2 linked regions of the Thermovibrio ammonificans HB-1 genome follow. The protein of the gene in region 1 interacts with the protein of each later gene in a pairwise test. Links are inferred from orthologs where the notes say so. Each region holds a gene or a part of one and is shown in the gene's direction. Other genes may lie near its edges.

Region 1 (10,448 bases):
TCACGAACACCCTCGTTCCCCTAAAGGACGTCCTCTACGAGTTCGTGAAGAAGACCCAGGAGCTCATGACCCGCAGAGAGATGGTCACGGGCCTTCCCAGCGGGTTCGTAGAGCTGGACAAGATGACGTCGGGCTTTCAGCCCTCAGACCTCATAATCCTTGCCGCAAGGCCGTCGGTAGGTAAAACCGCCTTTGCCCTCTCCATAGCCTACAACGTTGCCGTCAACGAGGGTAAGAGCGTTGCAATTTTCTCCCTCGAGATGTCTAAAGAGCAGCTTGTCGCAAGGCTCGTGGCCCAAGACGCAAAGATAAGCCTCGCGAAGATAAGGAGCGGCTTCCTCAACGAGAGGGAGATGGAGAAGATTCACGACTCCGTCAGCCGGATAGAGGAGGCCCCGATTTACATAGACGACACCTCAAACATATCGGTCCTGGACCTCAGAGCGAAAGCTCAAAGGCTCAAGGCGGAAAAGGGCCTCGACCTCATAATCGTAGACTACCTGCAGCTGATGAGGGGCATAAGGAAGACCGAGAGCCGCCAGCAGGAGGTATCGGAGATATCCCGCTCCCTCAAGATACTGGCGAAAGAGCTGGGGGTTCCCGTTATAGCGCTCTCCCAGCTCTCGAGGCAGGTTGAGCACAGGGCAGACAAAAGGCCTCAGCTCTCGGACCTGAGGGAGAGCGGTAGCATAGAGCAGGACGCCGACGTTGTGATGTTCATCCACAGGCCCGACCTGGTTAAGAAGAAGCCCGACCCGGAAGAGGAGGGAATAGCGGAGATAATCATCGCCAAGCAGCGTAACGGCCCGACCGGAACGGTCAGGTTGGCCTTTATTAAGGAGTTTACAAGGTTTGAGAACCTTGAAGAGGCCCAGGTGAGCCCCCAGGAGGAACCGGGCCAGCAGCAGGGTCTCGAGGTTCAAGAAGAGAGCAGCGTAGAGGAGCCCTTCGGTCCGGGAGACGGCGATAGCTTCGACGACTTCGGCTTCAACTTCGACTTCTAAGAGAGGGCCTCGGGGCAGAGGTGCCTAAACTCGCACCAGCGGCAGTTCAGCTCCGAAGGCGACGGGGTGAGCTCTCTGAAGCTCTTACCCAAAAACTCCTCTTCCACGCTCTCGATTATGGGAACGAGCTTCACCTTGAAGGCCTCTATCTCCCGCCTCGAAAAGACCACCCTCTTAACGGTTCCGTACCTTACGTTGTGAAGCTCTAAAGCGAACCGCTGAAACTGGGGGAACTTAACAGCCGCAAGCAGGGCGTACCACCTGAGCTGGGTCTTAACCCGGTTGTCAAAGTCGTGGCTTCTGCTGGTTTTGTGGTCCACAATGTAGAGGGTCTCCCCCTTAGAGAAGAGGAAGTCGAGCTTCCCCCTCAGGAAAACGCCCCCTGAGTCGTAGGGAACGCAGCGGAGCTCCCTGTCTACCGCAAGCTCAAGCTCCCAGAACTTGAGCTCTCCCCTGTCTACCCGCCTGAGCTGGCCGTTCACAAACTTGAGTATGTTCGGGAAGAACTGACCTATACGGTTTAGGTCTGCAAGGGGCTCCTGCTCCTTGTAGAGTCGGGCGTAGTGGAGGAGAAGCTCCTTGGAAAGGGGTTTACGCCTCAGGAAAACGGCGTTTAAGGCGTTTTCAAGAACGAAGTGGACGCCGCTTCCGAGAACTAAAAAGTCTGCCCTTTCAAGGGGTTCAAGCTTCTGGACGTAACGGAAGAAGAACTCATACTGACACCGCTTGGCCTTCTGAACCTTCGAAAACGACCAGGGCCTTAAGTGCTCAATACCTACAGTCAAATCCTGCTCTATCTGGTAAGCCATAACTCCCTTTAAAAGGAGGGGACTAACCCCTCCCGATAAGCTCTCTCAGTTTTCCGACAACTCCATCAACGGGAAGCTCGAGCCGCTCCCCGCTCCTTCTAATTTTAAGCTCCACAACCCCCTCAGAGGCCTTCTTCCCTACGATAACCTGGTAGGGAATGCCGATAAGGTCGGCATCCTTAAACTTAAAGCCGGGCCGCGCGTTCCTGTCGTCAAGGAGAACGTCAAAGCCGGCCTCCATAAGCTCAGAGTAAACCCTCTCGGCGGCCTCCACTATCTCTTCCTTCTTTACGTTTACGGGTATCACTATAACCTCAAACGGCGCAATCTCCACAGGCCAGATTATCCCGTTCTCGTCGTGACCCTGCTCAACGGCTGCGGCCATAACCCTCGTTACCCCTATGCCGTAACACCCCATAACCATCGGCTTTTCGTTGCCCTGTTCGTCCACAAAGGTGGCCCCCATGGCCTCGCTGTACTTGGTTCCCAGCTTAAATATGTGGCCCACCTCTATGCCGCGCTTTTCAACGAGCGGAGCGCCGCACTTGGGGCAGGGCTCCCCTCCCCTTACCTCGGTAACGTCAACGAACTCTGCAACGCTGAAGTCCCTACCCCAGTTAACGTTCTTCAGGTGGTAGTCGGCCCTTCCGGCACCGGCAACGAAGTTAACCATCGGTATAACCGAGTAGTCGGCGTAAACGGGCAGGGGCAAACCGACCGGCGAAAGGTAGCCCTTGGGCTGACCGGTAAACTCCTCTATCTCCTTGTCGGTTGCAAGGCGAACCTCTTTGGCGTTAAAGGCCTTTTTAAGCTTCGCCTCCTCAACCTCCCTGTCGCCCCTCAGGGCAAGGACAACGGGCCTTCCGTCTATAACGTAAACCAAGAGCTTGAGTATCCGCTTCTGGGGAACGGAGAGGAACCGGGAGACCTCCTCTATCCGCCTGATTCCCGGGGTGTGAACCTCCTCCACGGCCTCAAACTCGCCTTCCCTGTTCGGGGGAACTTCCGGCCTTACCTGCTGAGCCTTTTCGGTGCTTGCGGCATACCCGCACTCGGGGCAGTAAACGAGCTTACTCTCGCCGGTATCTGCAATCACCATGAACTCGTGGGAGAAACTGCCCCCTATCTCGCCCGTGTCGGCCTCAACCGCCTTAAACTCAAGGCCGAGGCGCTTAAAGATTCGGGAGTAGGTTTCGAACATATTCCAGTACTCCCTCTCGGCGTCCTCGTCGGAGGCGTGGAAGGAGTAGGCATCCTTCATTATGAACTCCCGGGAGCGCATAAGGCCGAAGCGGGGCCTTATCTCGTCGCGGAACTTGCGGCCAATCTGGTAGAGGTTAAGGGGCAGCTCCTTGTAAGACTTCACTTCCTTTCGAACCAGGTCTGTAATCATCTCCTCTGCGGTGGGGCCCAGGGCGTAGTCCCTTTCGTGGCGGTCTTTGAACTTAATCATCTCCTTACCGTAAACGTCCCACCTGCCGCTCTCCTGCCACAGCTCGGCCGGGTGCATAATGGGCAGTATAACCTCCTGCGCACCGGCCCTCTCCATCTCCTGGCGTATAACCTGCTCTATCTTCCTGATAACTCTTGCACCGAGGGGTAAAATGTCGTAGAGGCCGGAGGCCACTTTCCTTATGAAACCGGCCCTTACAAGGAGCTTGTGGCTCGGTATCTCTGCATCGGCCGGAGACTCCTTTTTGGTAGGTATAAACGCCCTTGAAAACCTCATCGTTCCTCCAAAATTTGGTATTCCACAGTTAAGGTGGAAGCGGTGAAAATTCTACACGTAGACACGGAAAAAGGGTTAAGAGGCGGAGAGCAGCAGCTCCTCTACCTGGTAGAGGGACTGAAGAGAAGGGGCGTTAGGCAGGCCGTTGCCTGCCGGGTGGGAGACAGGCTCTTTAACCGCTGCAGGGAGCTGGGGGTGGAGGTTATCCCCTTGAAGGGGAACCAGACCTCCGACCTCTTCAGGCTCGGAGCGGTGGCAAAGGGATTTTCGCTGGTCCACGCCCACGCAGCCAAGGCCCACACCCTGGCCGCCCTCTCTAAGAAGTTCCACGGGAAGCCGGTAGTTTACACAAGGAGGGTAGACTACCCGCCGAAGCTCAACAGGCTCACCCTACTGAAGTACAAGCTCACCGACTCGGTAGTTGCAATCTCGAAGGCGGTTAAGGGGGTACTTGAAAGCAGCCTCCCCTTTTTAAAGGGGAAGGTGAAGGTAATCTACTCGGCGGTAGATACCTCCCTCGCCGGTGCAGTAGACCCAGATAGGGTTGAGCAGATAAGGAGGGAGCTCGGCGGAGAGCCGATAATCGGCTCCTTTGCCGCACTCACACACCAGAAGGATATCCCCAACCTCATAGAGGCGGCAGGGAGGGTTGTGAAGGAGTACCCCTTTGCCCGCTTCGTGGTTTTCGGCGAGGGGAAGCTGAGGAAGAGGCTCCAAGCCCTGATAGAGGAGAGGGAGCTAACCGGTAACTTTACCCTTTACGGGTTTGTAGAGGACGTTCCGAACTACATGAAGGCCCTCGACCTCTTCGTGCTGCCCTCGAGGAACGAGGGGCTCGGCAGCGTAATACTTACGGCTATGCTCTTAAAGGTGCCGGTTGTGGCAACGGCCGTAGGCGGAACGGTTGAGGTTATAGAAAACGGTAAAGACGGTGTTTTGGTTCCCCCTGAATCACCAAAAGAGCTGGCGGAGGCGGTTTTGAAGCTCCTCTCCTCTCCGAGCCTCCAGAGGGAGCTCACCCAAAACGCCTACTCTAAAGTGGTAGGGCGCTTCTGTAAGGAGGTAATGGTAGACTCTTACCTGGAGCTTTACGGGGAGGTCTTAGGTGGATAGGGCCTACGAGAGCTTTCTCTCTGAGCTTAAAAAGAGGGTAAAACCCTCCCTCTTTAAGAGTGCCTTTAAGGATATGAAGCTCGCCGAGCGGTCTGACGAGAGAATCCTCCTTCAGGTGAAGGACTCGGTGCTGAAGGAGGTAATTGAGAAGAACCTTCGGCCGGTGGTAGAGGAAGCAGCCAAAAAGGTTTTCGGCCCGGTAAAGGTCGAGTTTACCGTTCCTTCAGAACCGGTAAAAACGCCACAGCCACAGCAGCTCGAACTCGGCCTATTTAAGAAGAGCCAGAAGAAGGAGGAGGAGCTTCAGTCCAACCTCAACCCCAAGTACACCTTCGAGAACTTCATAGTGGGAACGAGTAACCAGTTTGCCCACGCGGCGGCCCTTGCAGTTGCCGAAAACCCGGGTAAGGCCTACAACCCCCTGTTCATCTACGGAGGCGTAGGGCTCGGCAAAACCCACCTGATGCAGGCAATAGGCAACTACATCAAGAAGAAAAGTCCCTGGAAAAAGGTCATATACGTAACCACCGAAACCTTTATGAACCAGCTTATAGAGGCCCTGAAGTCCGACAACATCTCGTCGTTCAGAGAAAAATACAGGAACATAGACGTTCTGCTCATAGACGACATTCAGTTCATAGGGGGCAAAGAGCGTACCCAGATAGAGTTCTTCCACACTTTCAACGCCCTTTACGACGCCGGCAAACAGGTTGTTCTCACCAGCGACCGGCCGCCGAAAGATATCCCCACCCTAACCGAGAGACTCAGGAGCCGCTTTGAGTGGGGACTCATAGCAGACATACAGCCGCCGGACTTTGAAACCAGAGTTGCAATACTCAAGAGGAAGGCAGAGCTTGAGGGAATAGAGGTCAGCGACAAGGTCATAAAGCTCATAGCCACGATAATAAAGTCCAACATCAGGCAACTTGAAGGGGCCCTTATAAAACTGAAGGCAAAGGCAACGCTGGAAGGGAAACCGATAACCGAACGGCTTGTAAGGGAGCTCTTCTCCCAAGAGAGTCCCGAGGAAAGGGCAGAAAAGAGGCGCAGGGAGATTTCGCTGAAGCTCATAAAGACAACCGTGAGCAGCGAGTTCGGAGTAGACGAAGAGCTCCTCTTGAGCTCGTCCAGGAAGAAACAGGTTGCCCTGGCAAGGCAGGTGGCGATGTACCTGGCAAAGAGGATAGGGAACTACCCCTACACCCAGATAGCTGCGGCCTTCAACAGGGACGACCACACAACGGTTCTCCACGCCGTTAGGAAGGTGGAAGAGCTCCGGAAGAGGGATGAAAAGATTAATCAGCTTTTAGAAAAGCTTGAACTCAAAGTTAGAGAAGAGGTTGAACGCTCTTCCCAAGTTATCCACAGTGATGTGGATAACTATGTGGATAAGTCTGTGGATAACTGAAATCTGTGGATAACTTATTAACCGTAAATTTCAGTTATCCACATAAAAAAGTTATCCACACAGTTATCCACAGAAAAATCGCCGAGTTATCCACATAATGTGGATAACTCTGAGGGTCGAAGCCTTTGGGGCGTAAGGAAGTTTCCGAAAAGTGCACAATTTTTGTGCACCTATAATTATTATTACTTAGAGATATATATCTATATATCCCGTAATAGAAGTAAATATATATAGGGAGGTGAGCTTAATGAAAATTAAAGTCAACAAGGCCCTGATTCGGGACGCGGTGAAAGTTGCAGCCTCGGCCGCAGATAAGAGGGGTAACGTTCCGATACTCTCGAACGTTCTGCTGGAGGCCGAGGATAACCTGTTAAGGCTTGTGGCAACGAATTTAGAGATAGGGATATCCACAGTTGTGGATTGTTCGGTGGAGGAGTGTGGAAAAACCACCGTTAACGCGGGCAAGGCGGCGAAGCTCTTCTCCTCTATAACGGGGGAAGAGGTGAGCCTGTCTGCAGGCGACTCTAAGCTCGTTGTAGAAACGGCAAACTCCCGGTTTTCACTTGCCACCTTACCCCCCGAGGAGTTCCCCGAGGTTGAGCTTCCCCAAACCTTTCCCGTTACTCTGCCCTCTCAGGAGATAGACAGGGCCATACGGAAGGTGGCTTACGCCGCAAGCAAGGACGAGGCCCGTTACATCCTCACCGGCGTCCTGTTCCGCTCTGTAAACGGTGCTCTCCACGCAGTTGCCACCGACGGCCACAGATTGGCCCTCTACGAGATTTCTGCAGCCGCCCAAGGGGTGAACTCGATAATTCCGAAAAAATCGCTCAGCGAGCTTAAAAAGCTGCTCAGAGAGAGCGAAGAGGTGGGGATTGTGGAAACGGGCAACAAGCTCTACTTCAACACCGGCGACACGGTGATGTGGACCTCCCTGATAGAAGGGGAGTACCCGGACTACACCGCCGTTATCCCCGAAGGGAACTCCAAAGTTCTTACCGCCGACAGGGAAGAGCTTCTCTCCGCCCTGAAGGAGGTTGCGGTAATCTTCGACAAAGAAGAGGTAAGGGGAGCGGTTTTCACCCTCTCCGACGGAAAACTTACTATAACCGCCAGGAAGATTGAGGGCGATGCCGCCGAAGAGGCCGAGGTTACAATTCCCGTAGACTACTCCGGCGGGGAGTTCCAGATAGGTTTCAACATCGTTCACCTTATTGAATCTGTGGGCTCCTTCGACGGAGAGACCCTAAAGATAGCCATGGAGGAGCCGGTTACTCCCGTCCTTATCACCTCTCCGGAGGAGCCTCAGCTCACCAACGTTATCATGCCGATGAAGGTGTGATGGGCAGAGTGAAAACGCTCCCCAACCTGCTTACCGTTTTAAGAGTAGCCCTTTTGCCCTTTATCGTTGTGTCGATTATCCAGGGCCACAACCTGCTGGCCCTGGTTCTATTTACCCTTTCGGCTTTAACAGACTTCCTCGACGGTTTCCTGGCGAGGCGCTCAAAATCTGTTACCTACCTGGGTATGCTGCTCGACCCGGTTGCAGACAAACTGCTCACCTCCTCTACGCTGATTTCGCTGGCTTACGTGAAGCTCTGCGACCCCTACTCGGTTATAGCCATAGTAGGCCGCGAGGAGGCCGTTACCGGCATGAGGGCCATGGCCGCATCCCGTGGACTGGTTATACCGGCCTCTGCCGGTGGCAAGGTGAAAACCGTCCTTATAATGGCTTCCATACTCCTGCTCCTTGCAGGGTTCAGGGAAATCGGAGAGCTTCTGCTTATCGTCTCTGCGGCTGTGGCCATACTGACCGGAGTTCTCTACTTCGTAAACTTCTTCAAAGCTTTGGGGGATAGATGATTTTCGCCGTTATACTGCTTGCGTTTCTGCTCGGTTCCGTGCCCTTCGGTTACGTGATAGGAAAGCTTAAAGGGGTAGACGTAAGGAAACACGGCAGCGGCAACATAGGGGCCACAAACGTTTCAAGAGTTCTCGGGAAAAAGTGGGGTGCCGTTGTTCTACTACTCGATGCCCTAAAAGGTGCCCTGCCGGTGTTGCTCCTTAAGCTCTCGGGAGCTCCCCTTCACTACCAGGTCCTTGCAGGTCTGGCCGCTGTCCTCGGCCACTGCTTCTCCCCTTTCCTCGGCTTCAGGGGAGGAAAGGGCGTTGCAACGGGGTTGGGAGCCTTCCTCGTAATATCGCCTAAAGTCACCTTCTTTGCCTTTCTTATATTCATCGTGGTCTTCCTGCTGACAAGGTACGTCTCACTCTCCTCAATTACCGCTGCCCTTTCGTATCCGCTGCTTTTTAAGTTCTTTGAAAAACCCGACGAGGCCTCCTTCATAGCCGTTGCCGTTACGGCATTTGTGATTGTGGCAAAGCACTACCAGAACATACTGAGACTGCTCAGGGGAGAGGAAAAGAAATTCCGATAAGGGGGTGTTATGGACCTTAAAGCCTACCTAAAGGAACGAAAGGCCCTTATAGACTCGGTTCTCCTAACCTACCTGCCGCCGGAGCCCGAGTTTGGTAAGAAGCTCTACGAGGCGGTTAAGTACTCCCTCACCGTGGGAGGTAAGAGACTCAGGCCGATACTCTGCCTTGCCGGCTGCGAAATCGTAGGCGGTAACAGAAACGACGCCTTAACCCCGGCCTGTGCTATAGAGATGATTCACACCTACTCCCTTATCCACGACGACCTTCCCGCCATGGACAACGACACCCTCCGCCGCGGCCACCCAACAACCTGGGTGAAGTTCGGCGAGGCTACCGCCATTTTGGCCGGAGATGCCCTTCTCAACAGGGCCTTTGAGGTTCTTGCAGACTGGGAGTTCGACTGTAACAGGAAAGTTAAAGTTATCTCCGAAATTGCGAGAGCTTCCGGCATGCTGGGAATGGTTCTCGGTCAACAGTGCGACCTCGATGCCGAGGGCAGGGGCGACGTTCCCCTTGAAGAGCTCCTATTTATCCACAAACACAAAACCGGCAGGCTCATCACCGCCTCTGTAGTTTCGGGGGGCATAACCGGCGGAGGTTCACCCGAAGAAATTGACGCGCTTAGGCGTTACGGCGACAGCCTCGGCCTTGCTTTCCAGATAATCGACGACGTTTTAGACGTTGTAGGAGACCAGGAGAAGCTCGGCAAAAACGTAGGCTCCGACCTTGAGAAAGGAAAAACCACCTTCGTGACAATCTTCGGCGTTGAAAAGGCCAGGAAGATGGCCTACGAAGAAGTAGAAAGGGCCGTTGAGGCACTGTCCATCTTCCCTGCCGAAAAACGGGAACCCCTTGAAGCCATTGCCCGTTTCGTTGTTGAAAGGGAGTATTAGGGACTAAATTGTGAATCATGGGAACTCACAGACGTTCGCCTATAATCAGAATACTGCAACAACTACCCGAGTTTGGAGGCGCTTTTTGATACTCGACAAGGTCAACTCCCCGGACGACCTGAAAAAACTGACAACTCAGGAACTCAAGCAACTGGCATCTGAACTGAGAGACTACATAATCTCCGTTGTTGAGAAAACCGGAGGGCACCTGGCCTCCTCCTTGGGGGTAGTGGAGCTCACAATAGCCCTCCTTAAGGTCTTTTCCCCTCCCAAAGACGAGATAGTCTGGGACGTTGGCCACCAGTCCTACCCTTACAAGATACTCACCGACCGTAAAGAGAAGTTCAAAACCCTAAGGCAGTTCGGCGGAATCTCCGGCTTTCCGTCAATTAAGGAGAGCCCGTACGACGCTTTCGGCACTGGCCACAGCTCAACCTCCATCTCTGCCGCCCTCGGGATAAAGGTCGGCAAAAGGTTAAAAGGAGAGGAAGGGCACGTAATAGCGGTTATCGGCGACGGTGCACTAACCGCCGGTGAAGCCTACGAAGGGCTCAATAACGCCGGTCAGCTCAAGGAAGACCTGATAGTTATCCTCAACGACAACGAGATGTCCATATCCAAAAACATCGGTGCGATATCCAACTACCTTACGAAACTGACAACCGGAGAGAGCCTCAGGAGGGCCAAGGAGCGGCTGGAGGAGGTAACGAAGAAGATATTCGGCGACACCTTCTACAAGGGCCTCAAGAGAGTTGAAGACCTTATAGTCAAGGGGCTCTTTCCTCCGGGGATGCTCTTTGAAGAGCTTGGCTTCCGCTACGTGGGCCCAATAGACGGCCACGACATAGAGACCCTTGTTACAACCTTAAGAAACGTTTCCAAGATGAGAGGCCCCACCCTCGTTCACGTTCTCACGAAGAAGGGAAAAGGGCACAAACCGGCAGAGGAGAGGCCCGATAAGTTCCACGGGGTTTCACCTAAGAAACTACTTTCAGAGCCCCAACCTCCCACCTACACCGAAGTCTTCTCCAAGACCCTTGTAGAGATGGCCGA
Region 2 (10,389 bases), 700 kb from region 1 along the record:
AACGGCCTGAGCCCGCTGATTATCAACCTGTTTAACTTCACAACCGATATAGTCTACATGGAGCTGATAAACCTCAACCACCCCTTACTGAGGAAGCTGATTCTGAAGGCTCCGGGAACCTACAGCCACTCGGTTATGGTTGCAACCCTCGCAGAGGCAGCCGCAGAGGCGATAGGAGCAAACGCCCTGCTTGCAAAGGCCGGAGGCCTGTTCCACGACATAGGGAAGCTGAAAAACCCACAGGCCTTCATAGAGAACCAGACGGGAGTAAACATCCACGACAAGCTCCCACCGGAAAAGAGCGCGGCAATACTGCGCTCCCACGTGGAGTACGGGGAGGAGCTCGGCAGGAAGTACAAACTGCCCGAAAAGGTCATAGAGATAATCCGCCAGCACCACGGAACGAAGCTGATGAAGTACTTCTACCACAAGGCCAAGGAGCTGTACGGCAACAAGGTGAACGAAAAAATTTACCGCTACCCCGGCCCAAAGCCCCAGTTTAAAGAGTCGGGGATAGTAATGATGGCAGATACCGTTGAGGCGGCAGTAAGGTCTATGAAGGACAAGGAGCTCGACCTGGGGAAGGTTATCCATAAGCTGATAATGGAGCTTGTAGAGGAGGGCCAGCTAAACCAGAGCGGTCTATCTTTAAAGGACATAAGCCTTATAGAGAAGGTGTTTAAGAAGGTTCTGTCGGGTATATACCACAACCGTATAGAGTACCCCGATGACGAAAACGGTAAAGGGAGTGATAAAGGGGATAGGGTTCGCAGTTGAGGGCTTTCTGGGCGCCTTCCGCGAGGATGTCCACTTCAGGATTAACCTCGCTCTAAGCCTAACGGGAACCGCCGTTTCTCTGGCGGTCTTAAACGGCTGCACGGCCATTTTGGTGGGGTTCATAAACTTCTCGGTTCTCGTTGTAGAGCTCCTGAACACCGCAGTTGAGCGGGCCGTAGATACGGCCACGAGCGAGTTTAAACCGAGTGCCAAACTGGCAAAGGACGCTGCTGCTGCGGCGGTTCTGTCGGTGGGGCTCTTTGCGCTTACTGTGGATTTGACCGTTGTACTACCGGAGCTGATAAGGAGGTTAAGCTGATGGTGGAAGAGATAGGAAAGCTGCTGATATTTGTGGGCGTTACGCTTGTTGCGTTCGGTATCGTTCTGATTGTAGTTGCAAAGCTGGGAAGCTCGGGAATTCCCTTAGGGAGGCTGCCGGGAGATATCTACATAAAGAAGGATAACTTCGTCTTCTACTTCCCGATTACAACGAGCCTCCTTGTAAGCCTGCTACTGTCGCTACTTTCGTTCCTCCTCTTCTTCTTTACGAGGAAACAATGAGACGGGCCGTGCCCCTCTTAGCGGTTCTGGCCGCAACAGGCGCCTACGCTGCCCACGCCCCGGTGGTAAAGGCGATTAAGGTGGTGGGCCTGCGCTGGACTAAAAAGGAGTTCGTCCTCAGGGAGCTCCTCCTAAGGCCCGGTGAGCCCTTCTCCGAGAAGAAACTGAAGGAGTCTATAAGGAACCTGCTTAACACCCACCTTTTCTACAGTGTAAAAGCCGAGGTTTTAAGGGAAAAGGGCGGCGTGGTTGTGGTTATCAGGGTTAAGGAGAAGTTCCCCGTGGTTCCCCTGCCCAGGTTCAGGTTAAAGAGCGACGGCTCCTACAGGGCGGGGCTGGAGATTAGGGACTACAACCTGCTGGGAATGGGCAACAGGCTCTTTGTAGGGTTTACAAAGTGGTTCAACACCCAAGATGAAAGCGACAGCCAGTTTGTAAAGGTAAGACTCTACAGGGTGGCAGAGAACGTTACCTTCGATGCCGGGGTTTACAGGAGTTCAAGCGTTGTAACCGTTGTAGACACAGGTAGAGAGCTCGGGAAAACCAGGGTGGAAACCATTTCAACGCCGGTCTCCGCCCTTTTCTACTTAGACCCTACAAAGGTCCACAAGTTCTCCTTCGGAGTTTCACCAACGTTTACCTTCTACAACTCGCTCCTATCCGATAAGCGAATCTACTACTTAAACGGCAGTTACGAGTTAGACAGAACAACGGATATGGTTTACTACACCGTGGGAAGCAGGAGTTGGGTATCTGTAAGCTACGCAGCGCCCGTAATCTCCGATTTAACAACAGGCGCCGTTTCGGCAGGGCACTTCAAAAGTTTCCACTTAAAAGGGACAAGAACCTTCAACTACAGCCTGGTAGGTGCTACGAAAGTGGGCTTTTCGGGAACCGGCTACAAGCTCTCCGTTCCTATAGAAGGCTACAGAGGAGAGGCTAAGAGCTTCAAGCGCTACCTCCTTGGAACGGTAAGCTACAGGTTCCCGGTCATAGACAGGTCCGTTTACGCCGAGCCCACCTTGCAGGCGGGGGTGGGTGCAAACAACTCCCCCGAGAAGCTCCTGACCTCGGTGGGTGTATCGCTTACGGCGTTTTGGGCCAAGCTGGCTGATGGTATCATTAGGTTTAAACTCTTCAGGGGCCTGGGAAGCGGAGGCACTTTAAAAACGTCGTTCAGGCTCACTGTAAGGTGGTAGAGATGAGAGTTGCCGTTGCCCAGTTTCGCTCTAAGCTCGGAGAGCTGGAAGAGAACATCAGGAAAACGGTGGAGATGGCCCGAGAGGCCAAGGGAAGGGGGGCGAAGCTCTGCCTCTTCCCCGAGCTCAACCTTACCGGCTACAACCTCCAAGACCTCACCTTCGAAGTTGCGGTAAGGCTTAGCGACCCGAGGCTCACCCCCTTAATCGAGCTGAGCAGGGAGATAGCCCTGATAGTAGGGTTGATAGAAGAGAGCTCCGAACACCTCTTCTACAACTCGGCCCTTTACATAGAGGGAGGGGCGATAAAACACGTCCACAGAAAGGTCTACCTTCCCACCTACGGAATGTTCGACGAAGGCCGCTTTACAGCGGCAGGCAATCGGGTAGAGGTTTTCAGCTCTTTAGCCGGAAAGAGCGTAACCCTCATCTGTGAAGACCTGTGGCACATGTCTACCGTTTACCTCGCCTTCATTCAAGGGGCCTCAACAATCTTCGCCCTCTCCGCAAGCCCCGGAAGGGGCTACAGGGAGAAGGAAATGTTCGGAAACGCCGAAGTCTGGCTCAACATGGGCGAGTTCTACTCAAGGATGACCGGTAGCTACTTCATCTACGCAAACAGGGTCGGGTGTGAAGACGGCTTCACCTTCTCCGGCTGTTCTTTCATCTGCAACCCCTTCGGAGAAGTAGAGGCTCAGGCCTCCCCCTTCCAAGAGGAACTCATCTACGGAGAGGTTAAAGACGAGGCCGTTAGGGCTGCACGGATAAGCCTTCCGCTCCTGAGGGACGAAAAGCCCCTTTTAACCTTAGAGAACCTGAGGAGAGCTCTCAATGAGAGAGAAAATTTCTGAACTCCTGAAGCTTAAAGACCCGGCGTTTATAGAGTCGGTTCTGGCCGGATTCATAAGGGAAGAGCTTCAAAAGGCCGGCTTCTCCAAGGCAGTTGTGGGCCTCTCGGGAGGAGTAGACTCCTCCCTGGCAGCGTTTCTCGCAGTAAAGGCCCTCGGGAACAACAACGTAATAGGCATCTCCATGCCATACAGAACCTCTTCCCCCTCATCGAGGGAAGACGCAAAACTCGTAGCCCAGGTTCTCGGCATAGAGTTCCACGAGATAGACATAACTCCCCAGATAGACGCCTACTACAGCAGGTTTCAAGAGGCCGACCCCGTAAGGAAAGGCAACAAAATGGCCCGCGAGAGGATGAGCATCCTCTACGACTTCGCCCACTGGAAAGGGGCCTTGGTAATAGGAACGAGCAACAAAAGCGAGCTGCTCATAGGGTACTCAACCAGGTGGGGAGACAGTGCCCACGACGTTAACCCATTAGGGGACCTATACAAAACCCAAGTGTGGCAGCTTGCCGAGTTTACGGGCGTTCCCGAGCGAATAGTTAAAAAGAAACCGTCGGCCGACCTCTGGCCGGGCCAAACAGACGAAGGGGAAATCGGACTCACCTACAGGGAGCTGGACCAGATACTCATAGGGTACGTAGACCTACGGCTGAGCTCCGCAGAGCTTAAAAAACTCTTCGAGCCGAAGAAAGTTGAAAGAGTCCTCTCAATGGTAAAGAGGAGCCAGTACAAACGGAAGCTCCCGATTATTTGTAAAATTGCCCAGCGCACAGTGGATAAAGACTTCCTCTACCTAAGAGACTGGGGGCTTTAAAATGGTGGACTTCAAAGAACTGGGAGAGTTCGGAGCAAGGGAGCTGAAAAAAAGGGGAGCAGACTTCGGAGACCTCTTCTTCGAGAGGCGCTTCACCTTCTCGGGTAAGTGCGAGGAGAACAGAATAGAGAACCTCAGCAACGGCATCGAGGTAGGCGTAGGCATAAGGTTTATAAAGAACTTTAAAACCTATTACGGATTTACAAACAAACTCTCGCAGAAGGCGATACTGGAGGTAATAGAGAACCTTGCCGCAGCCGCAGCGGCAGAAAAAGAGGTAACCCTCGACTTTACCGAGAAAGAGCCCCGTTACGAGAAAATATGTGAGGGGCACGACCTCGACATACCGGTAGAGAGAAAAGTTGAGCTCCTCAAAAGGGCCAACGAAAAGGCCCGCTCCTACGGAGACAGAGTAAAGCAGGTTACCGTTGTTCTACGGGACCAGATTCAAGAAGTTGTTGTAGTGAACACAACCGGCCAGATAGTAGAAGACCTCAGACCGAGGGTGGTTTTCTACACCCTCGTTGTTGCTTCAAACGGCATAGAGCTCCAAACCGGCTACGAGCCCGTAGGCCACCTGGGAGACTACTCCCTCTTTGAGAGGGTTTCTCCCGAAGAGATAGCCTCCAAGGCGGCCGAAAGGGCGCTTACCATGCTCAAGGCCAGGCCGGCGCCCTCGGGAAAGTTCACGGTTGTCCTCTCCTCCCAAGCCGGAGGCACGATGATTCACGAAGCGGTCGGCCACGGCCTTGAAGCCGACCTCGCCAACCAAGGGTTGTCGGTTTACGCCAACAAGCTGGGAGAAGAGGTGGCCTCTCCCCTCATAACGGTGGTAGACGACGGCTTCATGAAAGGCAAGTACGGCTCCTCCGGTTACGACGACGAGGGAACCCCTACCGGCAAAAACGTCCTCATAGAGAACGGTGTCCTTAAAGGGTACATGTACGACACCCTTGAAGCTATGAAATCTGGAGGTATGCCCACGGGCAACGGTAGAAGACAGTCCTACATGCACGTTCCCATACCGAGAATGACGAACACCTACGTTGCGCCCGGAGAGAGCGACCCTCAAGAGATAATAAAGAGCACCGAGAAGGGAATACTCGTTGTAAAAATGGGCGGCGGGCAGGTTAACACGGTTAACGGAGATTTCGTCTTCGAAGTCTCCGAAGCATACCTGATAGAGAACGGAGAGGTAACGGTTCCCATTAAGGGGGCGTCCCTAATCGGCAACGGCCCCCAGGTATTAAAGGAGATAGACGCCGTAGGAAACGACCTCAACTTCTCGATAGGCACCTGCGGTAAAGACGGTCAGGGCGTACCCGTTTCAGATGGCATTCCCACACTTAGAATACCCAGCATAACTGTCGGAGGAACCAGTTGAAACTGGCGGCCGTAAAGAACATAGAGTTCGAAGACCTCGGTTCATTTAAAGAGCTGTTTGAGAGGCGGGGAGTAGAGTGTAAAGAGTTCGAGGCCTATAACGGAGAGTTCCCCTCCCCAGAGGAGTTCGACATCCTCGTTGTACTCGGCGGACCTATGGGAGTATACGAAGAGGAGAAATACCCGTTCCTGAAAGAGGAGAAGGAGCTGATAGCGCAGGCCTATAGGGCCGGGAAGAAGCTCCTCGGCGTATGTCTGGGGTGCCAGCTCATTGCCGATACCTTCGGCGGAAAAGTCTACAAGGGAGAGTGGGGCAAAGAGATAGGGTGGAAGCCCATATACCCCCAGATGGAGCTTGAGCTCCTCTACAGAGACCCCATAACCGTTTTCCACTGGCACGGCGACACCTTCGACCTCCCGAAAGGAGCGGTTAAGCTCGCCTCATCTGCAATGTACAAGAACCAGGCCTTCAGAATAGGCAGACAGGTTGTTGGCCTACAGTTCCACCTGGAAGTTACCCCCGAAGGGATAGAGAAGTGGATAGAGGCCTATAAAAACGAGCTTCAAGAGGAAGGAATCTCGAAAGAAGAGATTCTTGCGACCCCTCAGGAGTGGAAGAAGCTCAAACTCTACGCCGACGTTTTCGTAGAGTTCTTCCTCCGCCTGTAACAACCTTGACATGATACTAAATTCTAATAAGATAATGATTCAGCCAAAATCAGGTTAGAGAGGTTTCAAATGGCAAAGAGAGCTATTTTAGCCCTCTCAATACTCTTAGCCCTCAGCTCCTGCGCTTCAGAAGAGAAGGCAGAGCCAATAAAAGTAAAAACCGTTACCGGCGTTAAAACGGAAAGGGTGGGCGTTATGACCTTTTACCGCAACGCCACCTTCTCTGGAACCGTCATCCCGTCAAAAGAGATACTCCTCTCGCCAAAAGTTCCGGGCTACCTCATAGAGGTAAAGGCAAAAGCCGGGGAGAGAGTCAAAAAAGGGCAGGTTCTTGCAGTAATCGACAGCTCCACAATTAAACCCGACGTAGAAAAGGCAAAAGCGGGACTCAAAGAGATAGACGCCGCATTCAAAGAGCTCCACAAAGCCCTCTTAGAAGTAAAAGCCCGGAAAAAAGCGGCCCAAGCCCAGTACGAGCTGGCACTCAAAACGTACAACAGGTTCAAAAAACTCCTCGAGGCCGACGCCGTATCAAAACAGAAGTTCGACGAGGTAAAAGCCCAGTACGAAGCCGCAAAAGCCAACCTTCAGGCAGTAAACGCAAAAGAGGCCCAGATAAAGGCTAAACTCGAAGAGCTCAAAGCCAAAAAGAAACAAGTTGAAGCCTCCCTTCAAAAGGCAGAGGCCTACCTCTCCTACACATACCTCAAGTCACCTGTAAACGGAGTGGTCCTCCAGAAACTGGTAGACAAGGGTAACCTTGTATCCCCCCAAACCCCGGTGTTTAAACTGGGAACCTACCCGTTGGAAGTGAGAGCATACGTAGACAACGCCTACTTCGGCAAGATAAAAGTAGGAACGCCCGTAACGGTTAAAGTTGCCGGGGAAACGTATAGAGGAAAGGTAGTAGAAGTTGACCACAGCGCAGACCCGGTCTCCCACAAGTTCGGCATAAAAGTAACGGCCGAAGGCCTGAAGGCCGTTCCCGGAACCTACGCAGTTGTAGAGTTTCCAACAGTTAAAGTTGAAACCATTGTGGTTCCCAAATCGGCAATATACAGGGTGGGAGCCCTCGAGTTTGTATTCGTAGTTAAAGACGGAGTAGCCCACCTGAGACCGGTAAAAACCGGAGAAACCATAGGCGATAAAGTGGTAATCCTCTCGGGCCTCAGACCCGGAGAGGTTATCGCCGTTACAAAAGTAAACAGCCTCGTAGACGGAGCAAGAGTAGAGGGGTAAACGATGAAGAACTTCAACCTTGGAATAGCGGGAAACATTGCAAAAAGGTTCATAACATCCAAACTGACGCCTCTCTTCCTGCTCGCTTCGCTCCTCATCGGGGTTGCAGCGGTCATCTTCACCCCCAAAGAGGAAGACCCACAAATCGTAGTCCCCATGGTCGACATCTTCATTCCCTACCCGGGAGCCTCTGCCAAAGAAGTGGAGAGGAAAGTTGCCACCCCGTTTGAGAGGCTCATCTGGGAAATAAAGGGTATGGACTACGTCTACTCCATATCTAAGCCGGGAATGGCCCTAATCATAGCCAGGTTCAAAGTAGGCGAGGATATGGAGGACTCCCTCGTTAAACTCTACAACAAAGTGATGTCCAACATGGACAAGCTCCCTCCGGGGGCGTTAAAACCGCTCATAAAACCCAAAGACATCGACGACGTTCCCATAGTCACACTAACGCTCTGGAGCGACAAAAGGACACCTTACGAGCTCCACAAGTATGCAGAGGAGCTCCTCGAGCAACTTAAACAGGTCCCGAACACCTCCAAATCCTGGATTATAGGCGGAGATACCCGCCACTTTAAGGTGATAATAGACAGGGACAAACTGAAGAACTACCACCTCTCTCTCCTACAGGTAGTTCAGGCGATACGCTCTGCAAACGCAAAGCTTCCGGCCGGCAAAATTACCGAGAACAACACAGAATTCCCCGTAGAAGCCGGTCAGTTCATAAAAACGATAAACGACCTCAGGAACATCGTTGTTGCGGTATACAAGGGTAAACCCGTATACCTTAAGGACGTAGCAACGGTCGTAGACGGTCCCAGAGACCCCGACCACTACGTTTTCATCGGCTTTGGCCCCCATTCCGAGGACAAGGGGGTAAGTAAGGAGTTCATCAAAGAGCACGGCAACCAGTTCCCGGCCGTGACCATAGCAATAGCCAAAAAGAAGGGGACCAACGCCGTAACCGTTGCTCAGGCCATACTGGACAAAGTAAACGACGTTAAAGCCCATATGCTTCCGCCCGATGTCCACGTGACCGTAACGAGGAACTACGGTAAAACCGCCGAAGACAAGTTCAAAGAGTTGATGTTCCACCTGGGCGTTGCCATAGCTGCCGTTGTCGTCTTCATCGGCCTTACCCTCGGAATGAGGGAGGCTCTGATAGTCTCCATAGCAATTCCCACAACGCTTGCCCTCACTCTTTTTGTAGACCTGCTCACCGGATATACCCTCAACAGGGTTACACTCTTTGCTCTCATCTTTACACTGGGTCTGCTCGTTGACGACGCCATCGTTGTTGTAGAGAACATCCACAGACACCTTAAGCTTAAACAGATGCCCCCGCTACAGGCGGCAATCTACGCAGTTGCAGAGGTTGGAAACCCGACAATCCTGGCAACCTTCACAGTAATAGCCGCACTGCTCCCGATGGCTTTCGTTAGGGGTCTCATGGGTCCCTACATGAGGCCTATCCCGGTAAACGCCTCCATTGCAATGTTCTTCTCGCTCATCGTGGCCTTCGTAATCTCACCCTGGGCGGCCTACTACCTCTTGGGCAAGAGAGAGGAAAAGAAGAGCGGAGAAGAGGAGAAGTTTGTCCTCGAAGAGACGAGAACCTACAGAATCTACAACAAAATCATACGTCCGCTCCTCGACTCCGCACTGAAAAGGTGGCTCTTCCTCGCCTTCGTCGGCCTGCTGATGGTAGGCTCGGTGATGATGTTCTACACAAAATCGGTCGTTGTAAAGCTGCTTCCCTTCGACAACAAGAGTGAGTTCCAAGTGGTTATAGACATGCCCGAGGGCACCTCTCTGGAGGAGACAGCCCGGGTCACAAAGGCTATAGCCAACTACATACAGACAATCCCCGAGGTTACAGACTTTGAAAGCTACATAGGAACGGCCTCTCCGTTCGACTTTAACGGCCTTGTAAGGCACTACTACCTCCGTAAAGGCGGAAACGTAGCCGATATAAGAATCAACCTCGTGGATAAGCACAAGAGGAAGAGGCAGTCCCACGAAATAGCGAAGGAAGAGAGGCCCAAAATTCAGGCCGTTGCCAAAGCCGTAGACCCGCGGGCAAACGTGAAGATAGTTGAAGTTCCCCCCGGACCGCCCGTTCTCGCAACTCTCGTTGCGGAAATCTACGGTAAGGACGACAAAGTCAGAAGGCGCATTGCAAAAGAGGTTGAAGAGATATTCAAGAAAACACCCGGCGTTGTAGACGTTGACACCCTTGTAGATGCCGACCACTACAAGTACGAAGTGGTTATCAATCGGAGAAAGGCAAGGGAGTCGGGCGTTACAGAGGCCCAAATCTCAAAAACCATAAGCATAGCCCTAAAGGGAGCAGCCGTATCAGTAGCACACACAACCTACGACATGGAACCGGTTGCAATATGGGTAAGGCTTCCTCGGGCCCAAAGGGACGACATAAGGAAAGTTCTCGACCTTACCGTAATGAACAAACAGGGTAAGCTCATTCCGCTGAGGGAGCTTGTAACTATCAAGAAGGTTCTGGCAGACAAAACTATTTACCACAAGAACCTCCATCCCGTTTCCTACGTAATTGCCAACGTAGCCGGCAAGTACGAAGCTCCCATCTACCCGATACTCGAGATAAACAAGTACCTCTCCGAGCACCCGCTGCCCGACGGCTACAAGCTCCAGTACTCGTTCCTGCCGCCTTCAATGCCCAAAGACGACTTCAAGCCGATGATGAAGTGGGACGGAGAGTGGCAGATAACCTACGAAACATTCAGGGATATGGGTGCGGCGTTTATCGTTGCTCTCATACTCATCTACCTACTCATAGTGGGGCAGTTCCAGTCGTTTATCATCCCGATGATTATCATGGCTCCGATACCGCTCACAATGATAGGAATCATTCCGG

Evidence for each region.
Region 2: the proteins of dnaA (region 1) and THEAM_RS03845 interact in binary tests that used the Escherichia coli proteins (3 or more experiments, as listed by UniProt). The link is inferred for Thermovibrio ammonificans HB-1 from one-to-one orthologs.

Annotation. Positions count from the first base shown.
Region 1 is NC_014926.1:2,005-12,452, forward strand. What follows is about bases 3,856-6,855. They hold dnaA (chromosomal replication initiator protein DnaA), read left to right. Parts: upstream 3,856-4,647; coding sequence 4,648-6,063; downstream 6,064-6,855. Other genes in these bases: THEAM_RS00025 (glycosyltransferase family 4 protein), read left to right, coding at 3,856-4,655; dnaN (DNA polymerase III subunit beta), read left to right, coding at 6,311-6,855. Also shown: dnaB (replicative DNA helicase), read left to right, coding at 1-1,004; THEAM_RS00015 (RecB family exonuclease), read right to left, coding at 1,001-1,813; THEAM_RS00020 (proline--tRNA ligase), read right to left, coding at 1,836-3,542; more of THEAM_RS00025, read left to right, coding at 3,585-3,855; more of dnaN, read left to right, coding at 6,856-7,405; pgsA (CDP-diacylglycerol--glycerol-3-phosphate 3-phosphatidyltransferase), read left to right, coding at 7,405-7,926; glycerol-3-phosphate 1-O-acyltransferase PlsY, read left to right, coding at 7,923-8,501; THEAM_RS00050 (polyprenyl synthetase family protein), read left to right, coding at 8,511-9,395; dxs (1-deoxy-D-xylulose-5-phosphate synthase), read left to right, coding at 9,481-10,448. UniProt on the Escherichia coli protein: Plays an essential in the initiation and regulation of chromosomal replication. Binds in an ATP-dependent fashion to the origin of replication (oriC) to initiate formation of the DNA replication initiation complex once per cell cycle.
Region 2 is NC_014926.1:696,971-707,359, reverse strand. The notes cover bases 2,346-5,286. They hold THEAM_RS03845 (NAD+ synthase), read left to right. Parts: upstream 2,346-3,368; coding sequence 3,369-4,205; downstream 4,206-5,286. Other genes in these bases: THEAM_RS03840 (TldD/PmbA family protein), read left to right, coding at 4,207-5,286; THEAM_RS03850 (nitrilase-related carbon-nitrogen hydrolase), read left to right, coding at 2,540-3,388; THEAM_RS03855 (POTRA domain-containing protein), read left to right, coding at 2,346-2,537. Also shown: THEAM_RS03870 (HD family phosphohydrolase), read left to right, coding at 1-777; THEAM_RS03865 (diacylglycerol kinase), read left to right, coding at 728-1,096; THEAM_RS03860 (DUF2905 domain-containing protein), read left to right, coding at 1,096-1,338; more of THEAM_RS03855, read left to right, coding at 1,335-2,345; more of THEAM_RS03840, read left to right, coding at 5,287-5,589; THEAM_RS03835 (GMP synthase), read left to right, coding at 5,586-6,257; THEAM_RS03830 (efflux RND transporter periplasmic adaptor subunit), read left to right, coding at 6,327-7,496; THEAM_RS03825 (efflux RND transporter permease subunit), read left to right, coding at 7,500-10,389. UniProt on the Escherichia coli protein: Catalyzes the ATP-dependent amidation of deamido-NAD to form NAD. Uses ammonia as a nitrogen source.